3 regions of the Peribacillus sp. NJ4 genome follow, and region 3 is predicted to be linked to each of the others. Evidence: riboswitches for the same ligand, from Rfam matches in the RefSeq annotation. Region 3 holds a riboswitch; each other region holds the start of a gene.
What was found. Region 3 has a riboswitch for cobalamin ahead of QUF94_RS01110 (ABC transporter substrate-binding protein). Riboswitches for the same ligand answer to the same signal wherever they lie in the genome.
Positions count from the first base shown of each region.

Region 1 (4,281 bases), 3.0 Mb from region 3:
TTCTTGAGGTAAAAAATCTACTCCACTAATGTTTTTTTGATACACCGCTATATTAGACTGATAAGATATCGGTAAATAAATGGCTTGTTCGTGCAATGTCGTTAATATATCTGAATACAGTATTTTTCTATCTTCCTCGTCAGTAGTTAATAATACCTTCTTAATTTTCTGGTCTATTTCTTTTTTTACTGGCAACCCTAATTGAGCGTTATAATCTGGACTACCATTTTCCGAATTAGTCGTCATAGAAGCTAAATAGGAATGTGGATCAAACGGTACTGACCATGTTGCTGTAAATAATAAATCAAACTTACCTTGAAATGCCGTTGTCCAAAAAGTATTAGTTTCCTGACTGGTCAACTTAACATCTATTCCCAGTTTTCTAAAATCACCTTGTGTAAATTCTGCGATTGACTTTTGGATGTTATCTGTACTATTAAACAGTAATTCCAATTGCAATTCTTTTCCGTCTTTTTCTCTAAATGGTTTCCCCTTCACTTGTTTCCATCCAGCTTCATCCAATAACATTTTTGCTTTTTCTGCATCATACTCATATGGATCTATATTAATTTTCGTGTAAGGTAAAATAGGTGGAAACAAAGTATCAGCCTTTTTTTCCATACCATAAAAGATCTTATCGATAACAGCTTGTTTATTAAAAGCATGTTGGAGAGCTAACCGAACTTTAAGATCTTTAGTCGCTTCTCTGTTTGAGTTAAGAAGCAGCGTTCTTGTAGCTGTAGGTTCTGACAATTTGGTTTCATATTGCCCTGAATTCTTCAAAAATTGGAATGAATCTTGGCTGATGACCCCGTTTCCAAATATAAAGTCGAGTTCCTTTTTCTCAAAAGCTAACACTCTTGACTCTCCATCAGTAATGACTTTAACAACCACCTTATCTACTTTAGGCTTAGTGCCCCAATAATGTTCGTTCCTTTTGAAAACAGCAAACTCATTTTTCTTATACTCGCTCAATACCCACGGTCCTGTGCCAATCTGAGACTTGAGTCCGTCCTTAAATGTGTTTTGGCTGTCAGGAAAAGCAGCTTCTCCTACAAATCTCAAAGGTCTGATGTAAGTTAGTTCTTGAAGAGTTGGATAATACGCGTTGTTCAAAATAAGTTTAATAGTATATTCATCTATTATTTTTGTACCTTTGATTTGGTTAATTAATCCCACCCATTCATGTTGTTTGCGATTATCTAAAATGGTATCAAAGTTTTTCTTGACGATTGAAGCATTAAATAGCGAACCATCGGAAAATTTAACATCTTTTCTTAGATGGAATACATATTCTTTTCCATCTTTCGATATATCCCAGCTCTCCGCAAGCCAAGGCTGAATTTCTCCACCTTTACCGTAATAAACAAGGGATTCATATACCATAGCCTGGGAAAAAAACTCATTCGGAAAATATGTGTGTGGATTTAAGTCACCTATATCCCCAGGCCATGAAAAAGTAACAACTTTTTGCTTTTCATTATCTGATGTATTTTCTTGATCTATTGTTGTGTTGCTGCAACCTGTAACTAAGATTGTGAATATTACTAGTAGTCCAACAAAAGAATGGAATAAATTAGACCGTTTTATAAACATGCTTTCTCACCTTCAATTATGGAATTTTAACTATTTGAAAAATCACGAAATACAAAAAAGCATTTCCAACCAGATTTAAAGGTCAGAAATGCTTATATATTAAGAACAAATTCGTCTTCTAGCACTCTAACACCTCCCTATCTCCCGTAGGTTAACAGCATTTCTAGAACAGGCAGGTCTTCTGACTTAGGTTCATCATCTCCATGCGTCTTCCCGGATATTATCCAGTGACTTTCTTGCATAGGACTCACCCTTACAGCGGCGGGACCGTGCCGGATTTTGCACCGGCTTCCCTTTTAAATATTCGCTATTAAACGAATATACCCATTCCAATAAAATATGAAATTTTCCCTCATCTTCAGTAAAATATAGAGCTTGTCCATCTTAAAATTATTAAGTCAAAACCTTTTGATGCTTCTTAACACTTTAATAGTTTCATCTCTAATTAATTTTTGATAAACTCAGCAACTAATCATTTCCATCCTAGCAATAAACCAAAAACAGTTAGTAAAAAGGAGAATAAATATCTATTCTTAAGAATTTAACAAATATTAAAAACTCTCCTATATTATACGGTTTTACGATTACAACTCTCTAAAAATGGATATTAACTATATGAAAATAAAATCAAAAGTTTACCTAATACAAATTATATTCCTTATCGCAAATTTATGCCATATCAAATTAAGATCCTGATGTTTTTTAACGGTTCGTTTTGTACGGAGGCAATAATCTTATACAAACAGTTATTTGTAACGACATATATGAATGATAGTGTGTAGATTTTTCATTTTCAGATTTGTATTGCCTCCCTCCCGAATAAGCTATTTTTTATAAGTGAACACTCACTTTTCATTTGAAAGCAACCTAATTTATGTAATAATAGATTCATAACAAAAAAAGAAAGTACTTGAGGGATTCTACATTGGAGAGTATGGAAGAATTACATGAAAAAATTGAGATATTGACGAAAGAATTAATAACTACGGGATTGATATATGGATTTACTTCCTCAAAAACATTACATAAAAGCCAGGAACTAGATAAACTGTTGAATTTACTTGGGCATGAAAAAGAATCAATTGGTTTAGAATATGTCTAAAAGCCGGAATGAAACCTGATTTGATTTTTCTACTAATACTTCATGGGATCATTACAACTGCAGGAACTATTACCCCCGGAGTTATTTTGAAATTACTTTTAATAATCACTGTGCAGTTCATGCAGCATATTTCCTTTACTTAATCACCTCGTATTCTTTTCTTGGACTCTTGGACTTATTTTTTCTGTAAAATTTATTTAAATGATCATCCCTTCTTACCTAATGCTTCTTAGTTTTCTACGTTTTATTTTGTTTATTGGAATTGTGCCGTGAACAAATTGTTTAGGGTCATTTTGATCACATTCTTTCTCCCCATTAAAAAGCATCCAAAATGAATGGATGCCTTTTTATCGAATTTTTCTTTTATGTCCTGCATTTAATAACAAACAATCTATCTCATCTAAGTTTATGAATGGTGTGAGTATCAACGATTCATTTAAATTGTCATGGACAACCTAATATTTCTGCTGAGTTAATGAATTTTACTATTTTAGTGACTGAAGTCCTTTCAATTCAGGGACAACATTGCCTATCTCCCTTCCAGTAACCGCTGCAACCAGGTTCTTCGCCGCAAGCATGGCCATATCAAATCGTGTTTGATAAGTAGCAGAACCTATATGCGGCAGGGTAACCACGTTCGGCATGGCTAAAAGCGGATTGTCAGGCGATACGGGTTCCTGTTCAAATACATCCAAACCAGCTGCAAGGATTTCCTTAGTTCGCAGTGCTTCTATGAGGGCCTTTTCGTCCACCGTCTGACCGCGGGATGTATTGATAAAGATCGCAGATTTTTTCATCAGTGCGAATTGCTCCCGTCCCATAAGATGCCTCGTTTCCGGAGTATAAGGGACCATTAAAAGAACGAAATCGGCTTCCCGTAAAAGGTGCTCTAAAGAGGAATAGGTTGTACTGAGCGTTTCCTCCACTTCGAATTTCCTTCGCCGATTATGATATAAAACTTCCATGTTAAAACCGAATTTTCCTCGTCTTGCAATAGATTCCCCAATCCTCCCCATACCGATGATGCCCAATTTTTTTCCATGAACATCAACGCCAAAGAGGGGTTCATCGCCTTTATTTACCCACTTGCCATCCTTTACAAGCTTGTCCAGTTCCGTTATACGACGGGCTGCTGAGAGCATTAAGGCTAAAGCTAAATCGGCCACGGTTTCATCGAGAACATCAGGTGTATTTGTACCGATTATGCTTCTCTTTTTCATTGCCTCTAGATCAAAGTTGTTGTAGCCTACCGAGATATTGCTGACAGCCTTTAGACATGGTGCATGGTCCAGAAGTTCATCATCTATTTTTTCTCCGGTGATGAGCAGTCCCTCCGCATCGGAAATTTGCTTAAACAGCTGGCTTCTGGTAATGGGTTCAGCGCCATTCCATTTTTCATACTGGCAATACTTCGAAATATATGCCTCTACCTCGGCCGGTACTGGTCTTGCAATATACACTTTTGGCATCAATTTATGTCCTCCTCGGTTACACTATTCTTGAATAGGATGTTTTACAATAAACCAATAACAGATTGCGGCGCATCCGGCGATTAAACCGCCAGATATAAAGGCAAGAGAGTA
Region 1 covers NZ_JAUCFQ010000001.1:3,256,715-3,260,995, forward strand. Annotated here, with positions in the region: gene nikA (nickel ABC transporter substrate-binding protein) at 1-1,596, opposite strand, end outside; cobalamin riboswitch at 1,751-1,939, opposite strand; gene QUF94_RS16165 (aspartyl-phosphate phosphatase Spo0E family protein) at 2,531-2,698, shown strand; gene QUF94_RS16170 (2-hydroxyacid dehydrogenase) at 3,184-4,170, opposite strand; gene QUF94_RS16175 (MFS transporter) at 4,192-4,281, opposite strand, start outside.
Region 1: it holds a riboswitch for cobalamin, as region 3 does, so the genes downstream of both, nikA (nickel ABC transporter substrate-binding protein) here and QUF94_RS01110 (ABC transporter substrate-binding protein) in region 3, are expected to answer to the same signal.

Region 2 (4,281 bases), 2.9 Mb from region 3:
TCATCAACATGCGGGTCCGTTACACCCATGAACGCTGTTTCGACCCATTTAACGTTTAATTTTTCCCATAATAATCGTGAAATTTTATATATATCACTATTTGCATCAGCATCACTGCCCCCTCGGCCAATTAGCAATATTGCTGTCTCAGCCTGTTCCGAGGATGTATCGAAGCCGGCTTCCTCAAGTCGGTCTGTCAGGATCGTCAATACATCATGGTGGACCCCGATCGTTTGTCCATATGTGAATTTCACTTCTGGATATTTGGTTTTCCCATCCTCTATTTCAGCTGGGATATGTAATTTCGAATGTCCTGCATGCAACAAAATGATCGGTATGACGATAACTTCCGTAGCCCCTCGTTTTACACAATTATCAATGCCTTTTGATATATTCGGTGTCGCAAATTCCAGGAAGCACGTTTCTACCAAAAAACTGTCATCCATTGCCGGAATCATATTTTTAATAAAATGAACGACTTCTTCGTTTCCCGAAGCCAGGCGGCTTCCGTGTCCTACAAACAAAACTGCTTTCATTTACTTTCCCCCTCTTGATTAGTCTTCACAAGGCGCAGGCTCTATGTTTATTTTGGGAGCAATGTCCTGATAAGAAAAATTCTGTATCTTTTTTGAACGTTTGAAGTATTTAAAAAGCCGCTCATTTGGATGGGCATTTTGCTTATACTCCCCGACAATGTCCGTAATCAATTCAACAAGCCGTTCCGGTTCAATGCCTTCAGCTACCGGCTGACCTGGATGGGCCGTTCTTCCAACCGGTTTAGCTCCAAGAAATAAGTCGAACTTCCCTTTTCGGAAGACAATCCCGATGTCATCCATCACGGCACTATAACAAGCCATTCCACACCCATTAAATCCGATGTTCAGTTCCTTAGGCATTTTCATTCCGCCAAGCACCCGGTGTATTTCATCCGCATATGGTATGGATTCCGCTTTTTCACCATCACAGAAATCACAGGCTTTTAACGTCAGTACATCTCCAATCGGCGATAATAGAAAGTTTGCTGATTGCAATTTCCCCGTAATGACTTCCGCGTCCGTTGTCGGGATCTTTAAAACGATCTTATGATTTGGCGTGTATTCCATCGTTCCCTTTTCCCCGACAACTTCCGCAAGTGTCATCATTTGTTTGGGAGTGAATTGTTTATTTGCCACACCTGGACTTACGGCAAGTTCGAATACCGACTCCATTTTTTGCTGGACAATCGGCTTAATGGATTGCTGAACGGTTTGACCCTTCACTCTTGATAAGGCTTCCATTGCCATTTCAAAAGAAGTGGACTTCTTTTCTGGAGCTTTTGTAAGTAATCCAACTCCTCCAGCAGACTTCGTAGAGGTTTCTTGCATGGAATCGGCTTCTTGATCTAATGCCCACGGTTCCGCTTCTTTTTGCAGACGCTGATGCGGCTTCAATGTTTGCTTTTCCGAATTCAATGTATATTTCCTCTGATAGCCTCTTGGTGTGATTATTTTGTCATCGTATAAAAAAGTGGATGAATTACCGATAATGACGGTGGTCAACATTCCAATATCGTGATTCAACATATCTTTCAAATTGGTTATGACAATATCCTGCCGATCGCGATAAGCACTTTTCACCAACCCGACAGGTGTATCTGGCGAACGGTAGCGAAGGAGAATTTTCTGTGTTTCAACAATTTGCCTAGTCCGCCTGCCGCTGCGCGGATTATAAAGCGCAATGACAAAATCAGCCATTGCAGCTGCTTCCACCCTTTTAGCGATTAGGTCCCAAGGAGTTAAATGATCACTGAGGCTGATCGTACACGAATCGTGCATGACTGGTGCCCCAAGTAAAGACGCACAAGAGTTGATTGCAGAAATACCAGGAATGACTTCAATGCCCACTCCAGTTTCTTCTTTCCAACCTTTTTCAATCAATACTTCATAAACCAACCCTGCCATCCCGTACACTCCGGCATCCCCACTGGAAATGACAGCCACTTTTTTTCCCAACTCCGCTTGTTTTACTGCTTCCTGAGCACGTGATACCTCTTCAGTCATCCCCGTACTAATGATCGTTTGATCTGTAAGCAGTCCCTGAATGAGTTCAACATAAGTTTTATAACCAATGATGTAGTCACTTTCTTGAAGGGCTTCGACAGCACGTTTGGTAATGTGTTCAAAATTCCCTGGTCCAAAGCCCACGACGAATAATTTACCGTTTGTACTCATTAAGACATCTCCTTTTACGATTTGTTCTTTGAAATACCCGTATGAGCAGGAAAATCCGGATTAGGCGTCATTTCCCCATCACTGAATTGGTAGATCATCTGTGGAACATATTCCCCATCTTCGATATTGCTGACAATCTCCCGACCGAAATCAGGCGTATCCACTCTATACCATTTCCCTTGGGGATAGGCAATCACAACGCAGGCATCCTTACATCTTCCGTTACAGCGTGTCCTGGTTGTATGAATTTTCAAATCCAGTCCCTTTGAAGTAATTTCATCGCGAATCGCTTGAGTTACTTCTTCCCCGCCCTTTTTCATGCAACTGCTTCCATTGCAAATCAACAAATGCGTATTTGTACCCTTCAAGTTCCAAGTAGTCATCTTCTTCCTCCTGAGTTCAGGGAAAAGGCAAAATAAAAAACCTTAACATAAGAGTCAAGGTTTAAAAAACTATATGAATGAGGAGCCCTCCGCAAATATGCTGAATCTCCCAAAATCGTCATAGTCCTTCTACCTTTCCCTCCGAAAAGTATCATACAATTTCAAAAGCAGGTTTCCTGGCTTACGCTTCATTTTACTTTGTCCCTTCCCGGCTTTAAGCCAGTGGTTATCGACAAATTCATCAGCGTTTACAGTAGCGGGGGCTGCATCGGATTTTCACCGATTTCCCTATTATCCCTTGCATATTCACACAAGAGCACTTTTAAAATGAAATATTTGGTTTTATTATACAATTATAGCTAACCTTATCTATCATATAACAACTTTAGCAAAATTCAATAGTTTATTCCGACTGTTTAGAAAAGTTTAATAGTGTAAATCCAGCCATAAGCCTTTCCTCTCTGCATTCTTAGTCAAAAAAAAAAAAAGAGAGTGTAGCTGAAATTATTTCTTTATGGTACACTATACGAGAATTTTCGAAATAATTACATAAGTTTTATGGTGTTGAATTTCTCGGAATTCAGCTTAAAAGGGAAGCCGGTGAAAGTCCGGAGCGGTCCCGCCACTGTAAAGGGAAGTCCTATTACGTTAACATTAATCCACTGTCAAATGAGATGGGAAGGATGTAACGGGACGATGAACCTAAGCCAGGAGACCTGCCATGAAGCGTGAAACTGTTTCAACCTACGAGGATGGGTGTGCGGACCAGGTAGAATGACCCATATTGGTTTATGCTGCAAAATTCCTGTTCATTACGCACTTCTTTCTTTTGAGAGAAGTGCTTTTTATGTTGGGCGCCGCTTTTCTTCTAAAGTTTTGATCAGAAAAATTAAAGGTGTTGAAAGGAGAAAGAATGAAAAGAGTCAATTGGAAAATTCTTTATTTTGTCATTTTACTACTTCTTGTCCCAAAACGTGCGATGGCCATGCATATCATGGAGGGCTTTTTACCAATTGAATGGGCCATATTTTGGTGGGCCGTGACCCTTCCATTTCTAATCTTGGGTTACCGGTCCATTAGGTCCAAAGTAAGGGAAAACCCAGAAACAAAAATGATGCTCGGTCTATCGGGTGCATTCGTATTCATATTATCTGCCTTGAAGATCCCTTCCGTTACCGGAAGTTCTTCACACCCTACCGGAGTTGGTTTAGGTTCCATATTATTCGGGCCATTGGCCATGAGTGTCTTAGGCTCCATCGTTCTATTATTTCAAGCTGTTCTACTGGCTCACGGAGGATTGACGACATTAGGGGCCAATGCATTTTCCATGGCTGTATGCGGACCTTTCATTGCTTACTTTGTCTTCAAGGGCGCAACTAAATTGGGGTGGTCTTTTTCGCTGGCCGTTTTCTTGGCAGCTGCTTTTGGCGATTTAGGAACCTATGTGGTAACTTCCGTTCAACTTGCACTTGCTTTTCCATCCGAGGTAGGTGGATTCATGGCCTCATTCAATAAATTTACAGGAATATTTGCCCTGACCCAAATTCCCTTGGCAATCAGCGAGGGATTATTGACAGTGGTTGTGATGAATTTCCTGAAAAAATACAATCTAGGCGAATTGAAATTGCTGCGAGTTTTATCTAAGGAGGCCCGTTAACATGAAAAAAAGTTTATTGCTGCTTTTCCTG
Region 2 covers NZ_JAUCFQ010000001.1:3,126,539-3,130,819, forward strand. Annotated here, with positions in the region: gene QUF94_RS15565 (sirohydrochlorin chelatase) at 1-536, opposite strand, end outside; gene cobJ (precorrin-3B C(17)-methyltransferase) at 555-2,210, opposite strand; gene QUF94_RS15575 ((2Fe-2S) ferredoxin domain-containing protein) at 2,225-2,593, opposite strand; cobalamin riboswitch at 2,743-2,932, opposite strand; cobalamin riboswitch at 3,136-3,331, shown strand; gene QUF94_RS15580 (energy-coupling factor ABC transporter permease) at 3,507-4,250, shown strand; gene QUF94_RS15585 (energy-coupling factor ABC transporter substrate-binding protein) at 4,252-4,281, shown strand, end outside.
Region 2: it holds a riboswitch for cobalamin, as region 3 does, so the genes downstream of both, QUF94_RS15575 ((2Fe-2S) ferredoxin domain-containing protein) here and QUF94_RS01110 (ABC transporter substrate-binding protein) in region 3, are expected to answer to the same signal.

Region 3 (4,281 bases):
AAGCGTCGTTTTTCCGCTGCCATTTGGGCCAAGAATCCCGAATAATTCCCCTTTATGTACATCAAAAGTAACAGAGTCCAAAACAGCTTTGTTGTCATATCCACCTGTTAACCCTTTAACTTCAAGCATCCATCTTACCCTTCTCTCCGTCTCTTTAATAAAATCAGCGCGAATGCGGGTGCCCCGATAAGTGAAGTGATCACCCCGATCGGCAGTTCCGATGGGGCAATGATCGACCGTGCTACAAAGTCCGCCAATATTAGGAATCCGCTTCCTACCAGCAATGACAACGGAAGCAAATGTTTATGGTCAGGTCCCCAAATCTTTCGGACAAAATGAGGAATGACCAATCCTACAAAGCCAATCGCCCCTGAAACGGCAACAGCTGCCCCTGTCAACATCGAACCGGCTATCAAAATCCACATTTTCCGCCGCTTAACATTAACACCTAAGTGTTTTGCCCGGTCTTCCCCGAAAGTCATCGCATTCAATTCGCTCGTATTCATGATCAAGATCAACGAACCAATAATAAAAAACGGCAAAATGATTGCAATATAATTCCATCCGCGCATTGAAACGCTTCCCATCAGCCAGCCGATGATTTGTCTTAATTCATCACCAGTCAGCGCAATCATCAATGAAATGAAGGCACTTAAAAACGAGCTGAAAATGATTCCCGTTAAAATGATCGTTTCCACTTTCATCGATCGATCCATTTTTTTTGCAAAAGCCAGTACGAAGAACATCGTGAGCACTGAGCATACGATGCTCAATGCCGGAAGAGTATATAAGCCGATGAATGGTAGTGATATATTCAAGAATATTGTCAATACAGCACCGACTGATGCTCCTGATGAAATACCTAATGTGTAAGGGTCAGCGAGCGGATTCCGGAGCAGGCCCTGAAATCCCGCTCCCGAAATCGCAAGTGATGCCCCAACAAAACCCGCTAGCAACACACGCGGCAAGCGGATGTTCATCACAATATTCGTAAGCATTACATCCGGATCAGCTGAAATCGGTAAATGAAAAATCTCCTTGCCGATAATTTGTAAAAGTACAGGAATCGGTACTGGCACCGAACCAAAGGAAATGCCTATCGTCATTGCGAATAACAAAAATAATAACGCAATCAAATAAGCAATCGTCCATTTAGTTGTCAAATAGGTTCGGATAGACTGATTTGGCAAGTTCCTCTACTCCCTCTATTAAGCGTGGACCGGAACGGGTCACCAAGTCGGAATGGACATCAAAGACTTGGTCATCCTTCACAGCATTTACGTCTTGCCATCCTTTTCGGCCCTTCACTTGACTTACTGCATCTTTTGTATAATAACCATACGTTGTAATGATGACATCCGGATTTGCAGCGATCATCGACTCTTCATCAATTTTTGCCCATCCATCCAATTCAGCAGCTGCATTTTCCGCTGAAATAATTTGAAGCATTTCATTCATGAAGGTATTTTTTCCAGGTGTATATATCTCAGGTGACGGAGAAACCTCCACAAAAACGGTCTTCCTATCCGCTTCCTTTACAGATTTGGCTTTTTCCTGAATATCCTTGAGCTTCGTTTTCATGTCCGTAACGATTCCTTTTGCCTTTTCATGTTCCCCTGTTGCCTGTCCAATCATATCAATAGAATCATAGACTTGGTCAAAGCTTTGTGCATCATTGACTACGAGGACATCAATTCCAGCATCCTTAAGCTGCTGTAAACCCTCATTCGAATTATGGGCACTGGATGCATGGGCAAGAACAAGGTCGGGCTTCAAAGAGACAATCATCTCCGTGTTCATTTCCATTCCGCCAACTTTTTCAATTTCTTTCGTTTCTTCCGGATAATTATCATAGTCGGAAACACCAACAACCTTTTTACCCAAGCCAAGTGCAAAGACAACTTCCGTATTACTTGGTATCAACGAAACGATTTTCTTCGGTTTTTGTTCTATCGTCACCTTTTCGCCTGTTGCATCTTTAATCGTAATCGGGAAAACTTCCTGTTTGGCATGATTCGTTTCCTGCTTTTCTTTTCCTTCATTAGTAGCTTCGCTACAGCCAACCATCATACCTGCAGTCAGCAACATCACCAGTATCAGACCAAAAATCTTCTTCATTTTCATTCCCCACAATCTTTTTTTCTTTTAATTTCTTCACACCTAATAAACAAAACGCATTATCGGAAGATGCACCCCAAAACAAAAGCACCTCCCGTTAAACGGAAGATGCTTGTATGGCAACAATATAATTACGGACTCTTTAGGGTCTGCCACACACCTTCCCATCCGCGTAGGTTACAGGTGTACGAATTTTGGCAGGTCTCCTGGCTCATGGTCATCATCAACGGCACCTTCCCATATCTCATACAGTGGTAAACATCCGTTGGCTCCCATATACAGTGGCGGGACCGCGCTGGCATTTCACCAACTTCCCTATTAAGTCATTAAGACACCAAATCGTTCATATGTATATAATTTTCACTGCCTTTCATTATACACCATGTAAGAATCGATTATTATATGATTTTTCTGACTTGCCTCGAAATGACCCGTCCACCTTCAGTGATTAGAAGCATTTTCAATCAGGGACGCAAATCCCTCGACTGATAATCCCGGTGAAATCCGAACCCTATGCAGGGAATGCATCCCTTGGTCCCTTGAAGCTCCTCCAGGTTCGGTGGTGACTGCCATCTTGTATCCAGCTTCTTCTGACACCCATAGACTCTCTTCGTTATACCGGCCAACCGGATAGGAAATTACTGTCGTGTCCTGATCGAGGATACGGTCGAATAGCTCCTTCGACTGAACCATTTCCGATTCTTGCTGCTCTGCCGTCATCCGGTTCAGCTCCAAATGGTTGATAGTATGACTTTCGATCGAAATCCCATTCCTGCTCATCTCCAACATTTGAGTTTCAGTCAGGTGATGACCTTTATCAATGGACTTCCCGATCATGAAGATGGTTGCTTTCATATCATATTCTTTTAATATGGGGAAAGCCTCCGTGTAGTTATCTGTATAGCCATCATCAAAAGTAAGCCAGACGCACTTATCACTTGGCATCCGATTTTCGGTTAAAACGAGGAATGCTTCTTTAGGGGATAATGTATAGTAACCATTCTCCCGAAGCCAAGTCATTTGTGATTGGAATTCCTCTCTTGGAACCCGAAGGCCATTACCTTCAGAAATGCTATGATACATCAATATTGGAAACTGAACCGCGGAATCGGCCCTTATCCAGTTTCTCGTATCGATTTGTTCCGGGTCGTCCTTTGAATCCTGTCCGGTGCCATTCTCCGCTGCCTCAACCACTTCAATGTCATCTTCCGCAATCGGCGCAGCCGTCTTTTTGCCTATACCCTCTAAAATCCCTTGTGAGCATGCAGGTAAAATTAACATCCCCAGCAATGCCACAAACAGTAAAACTCTGTATTTTCTCACTATCATTCTCCTATTTTTTTCTAGTATAATAGTACCAGAAAACCAGCAAATAATAAAGTATTCCATTTTACGAAAAAAAAGGAAATACAGAAACAAGAGACCAGCTAAGCATTTAGATGATTTTTTTCATAATTATTATTGCTATTAACTTGAAAAGTTTGCCTATAAGAAATATAATAAATAAGTCGTCGACTTTTTTTATATGTCCCAGTAGCTCAGCAGGATAGAGCGACAGCCTCCTAAGCTGTAGGTCGTAGGTTCGATTCCTATCTGGGACGCTAATTTTAAAACCCTGTTACAATGCGGTACCTCCGCGTCGTAACAGGGTTTTTTCTGTTGGTATGGCCTTACCTATTTAGGCTTTTGAGGGGCTTCCAATGTAAAGGTCGGATTTCTAGATACCGGTATGAGAAAAGCCGGAAGTATCGGCGATCAATACATTATGAGATTAACCATTTAATTTTCGTTCAAAACTTTTTGACTCTGTTTAAAGAGAAGTTTTAATTAATGATGTTTTTCGATATAAATATCCGCAGAAAAGTAATATTTTTTTGAAATATATGTTTTAACCTGTCCCATCCGGGTAGATAAATACTGTAAGACATTCTCACCAAAGGAGATGATGTGCACGATGAGTACAATCAGAGGCCAATGGAACAAAGAGAATGACGCAGCGGTGTTTAGTCCCGGTGATCAGCGTTAGAGTCAATTGAAGAGTTAGTCGATAACCAAAAAGGGAATTACTAGTCTTCTCGCCCAAAGGAGGACGATACTGATCATGAGTATTTACAACCTATGGAATCCAGAGAATGATGAAGCAATTTTCAGTCCGGGTGATCA
Region 3 covers NZ_JAUCFQ010000001.1:222,612-226,892, reverse strand. Annotated here, with positions in the region: gene QUF94_RS01120 (heme ABC transporter ATP-binding protein) at 1-129, opposite strand, end outside; gene QUF94_RS01115 (FecCD family ABC transporter permease) at 135-1,190, opposite strand; gene QUF94_RS01110 (ABC transporter substrate-binding protein) at 1,153-2,118, opposite strand; cobalamin riboswitch at 2,298-2,472, opposite strand; gene QUF94_RS01105 (polysaccharide deacetylase family protein) at 2,560-3,399, opposite strand; tRNA gene QUF94_RS01100 (tRNA-Arg) at 3,646-3,719, shown strand; gene QUF94_RS01095 (hypothetical protein) at 4,220-4,281, shown strand, end outside.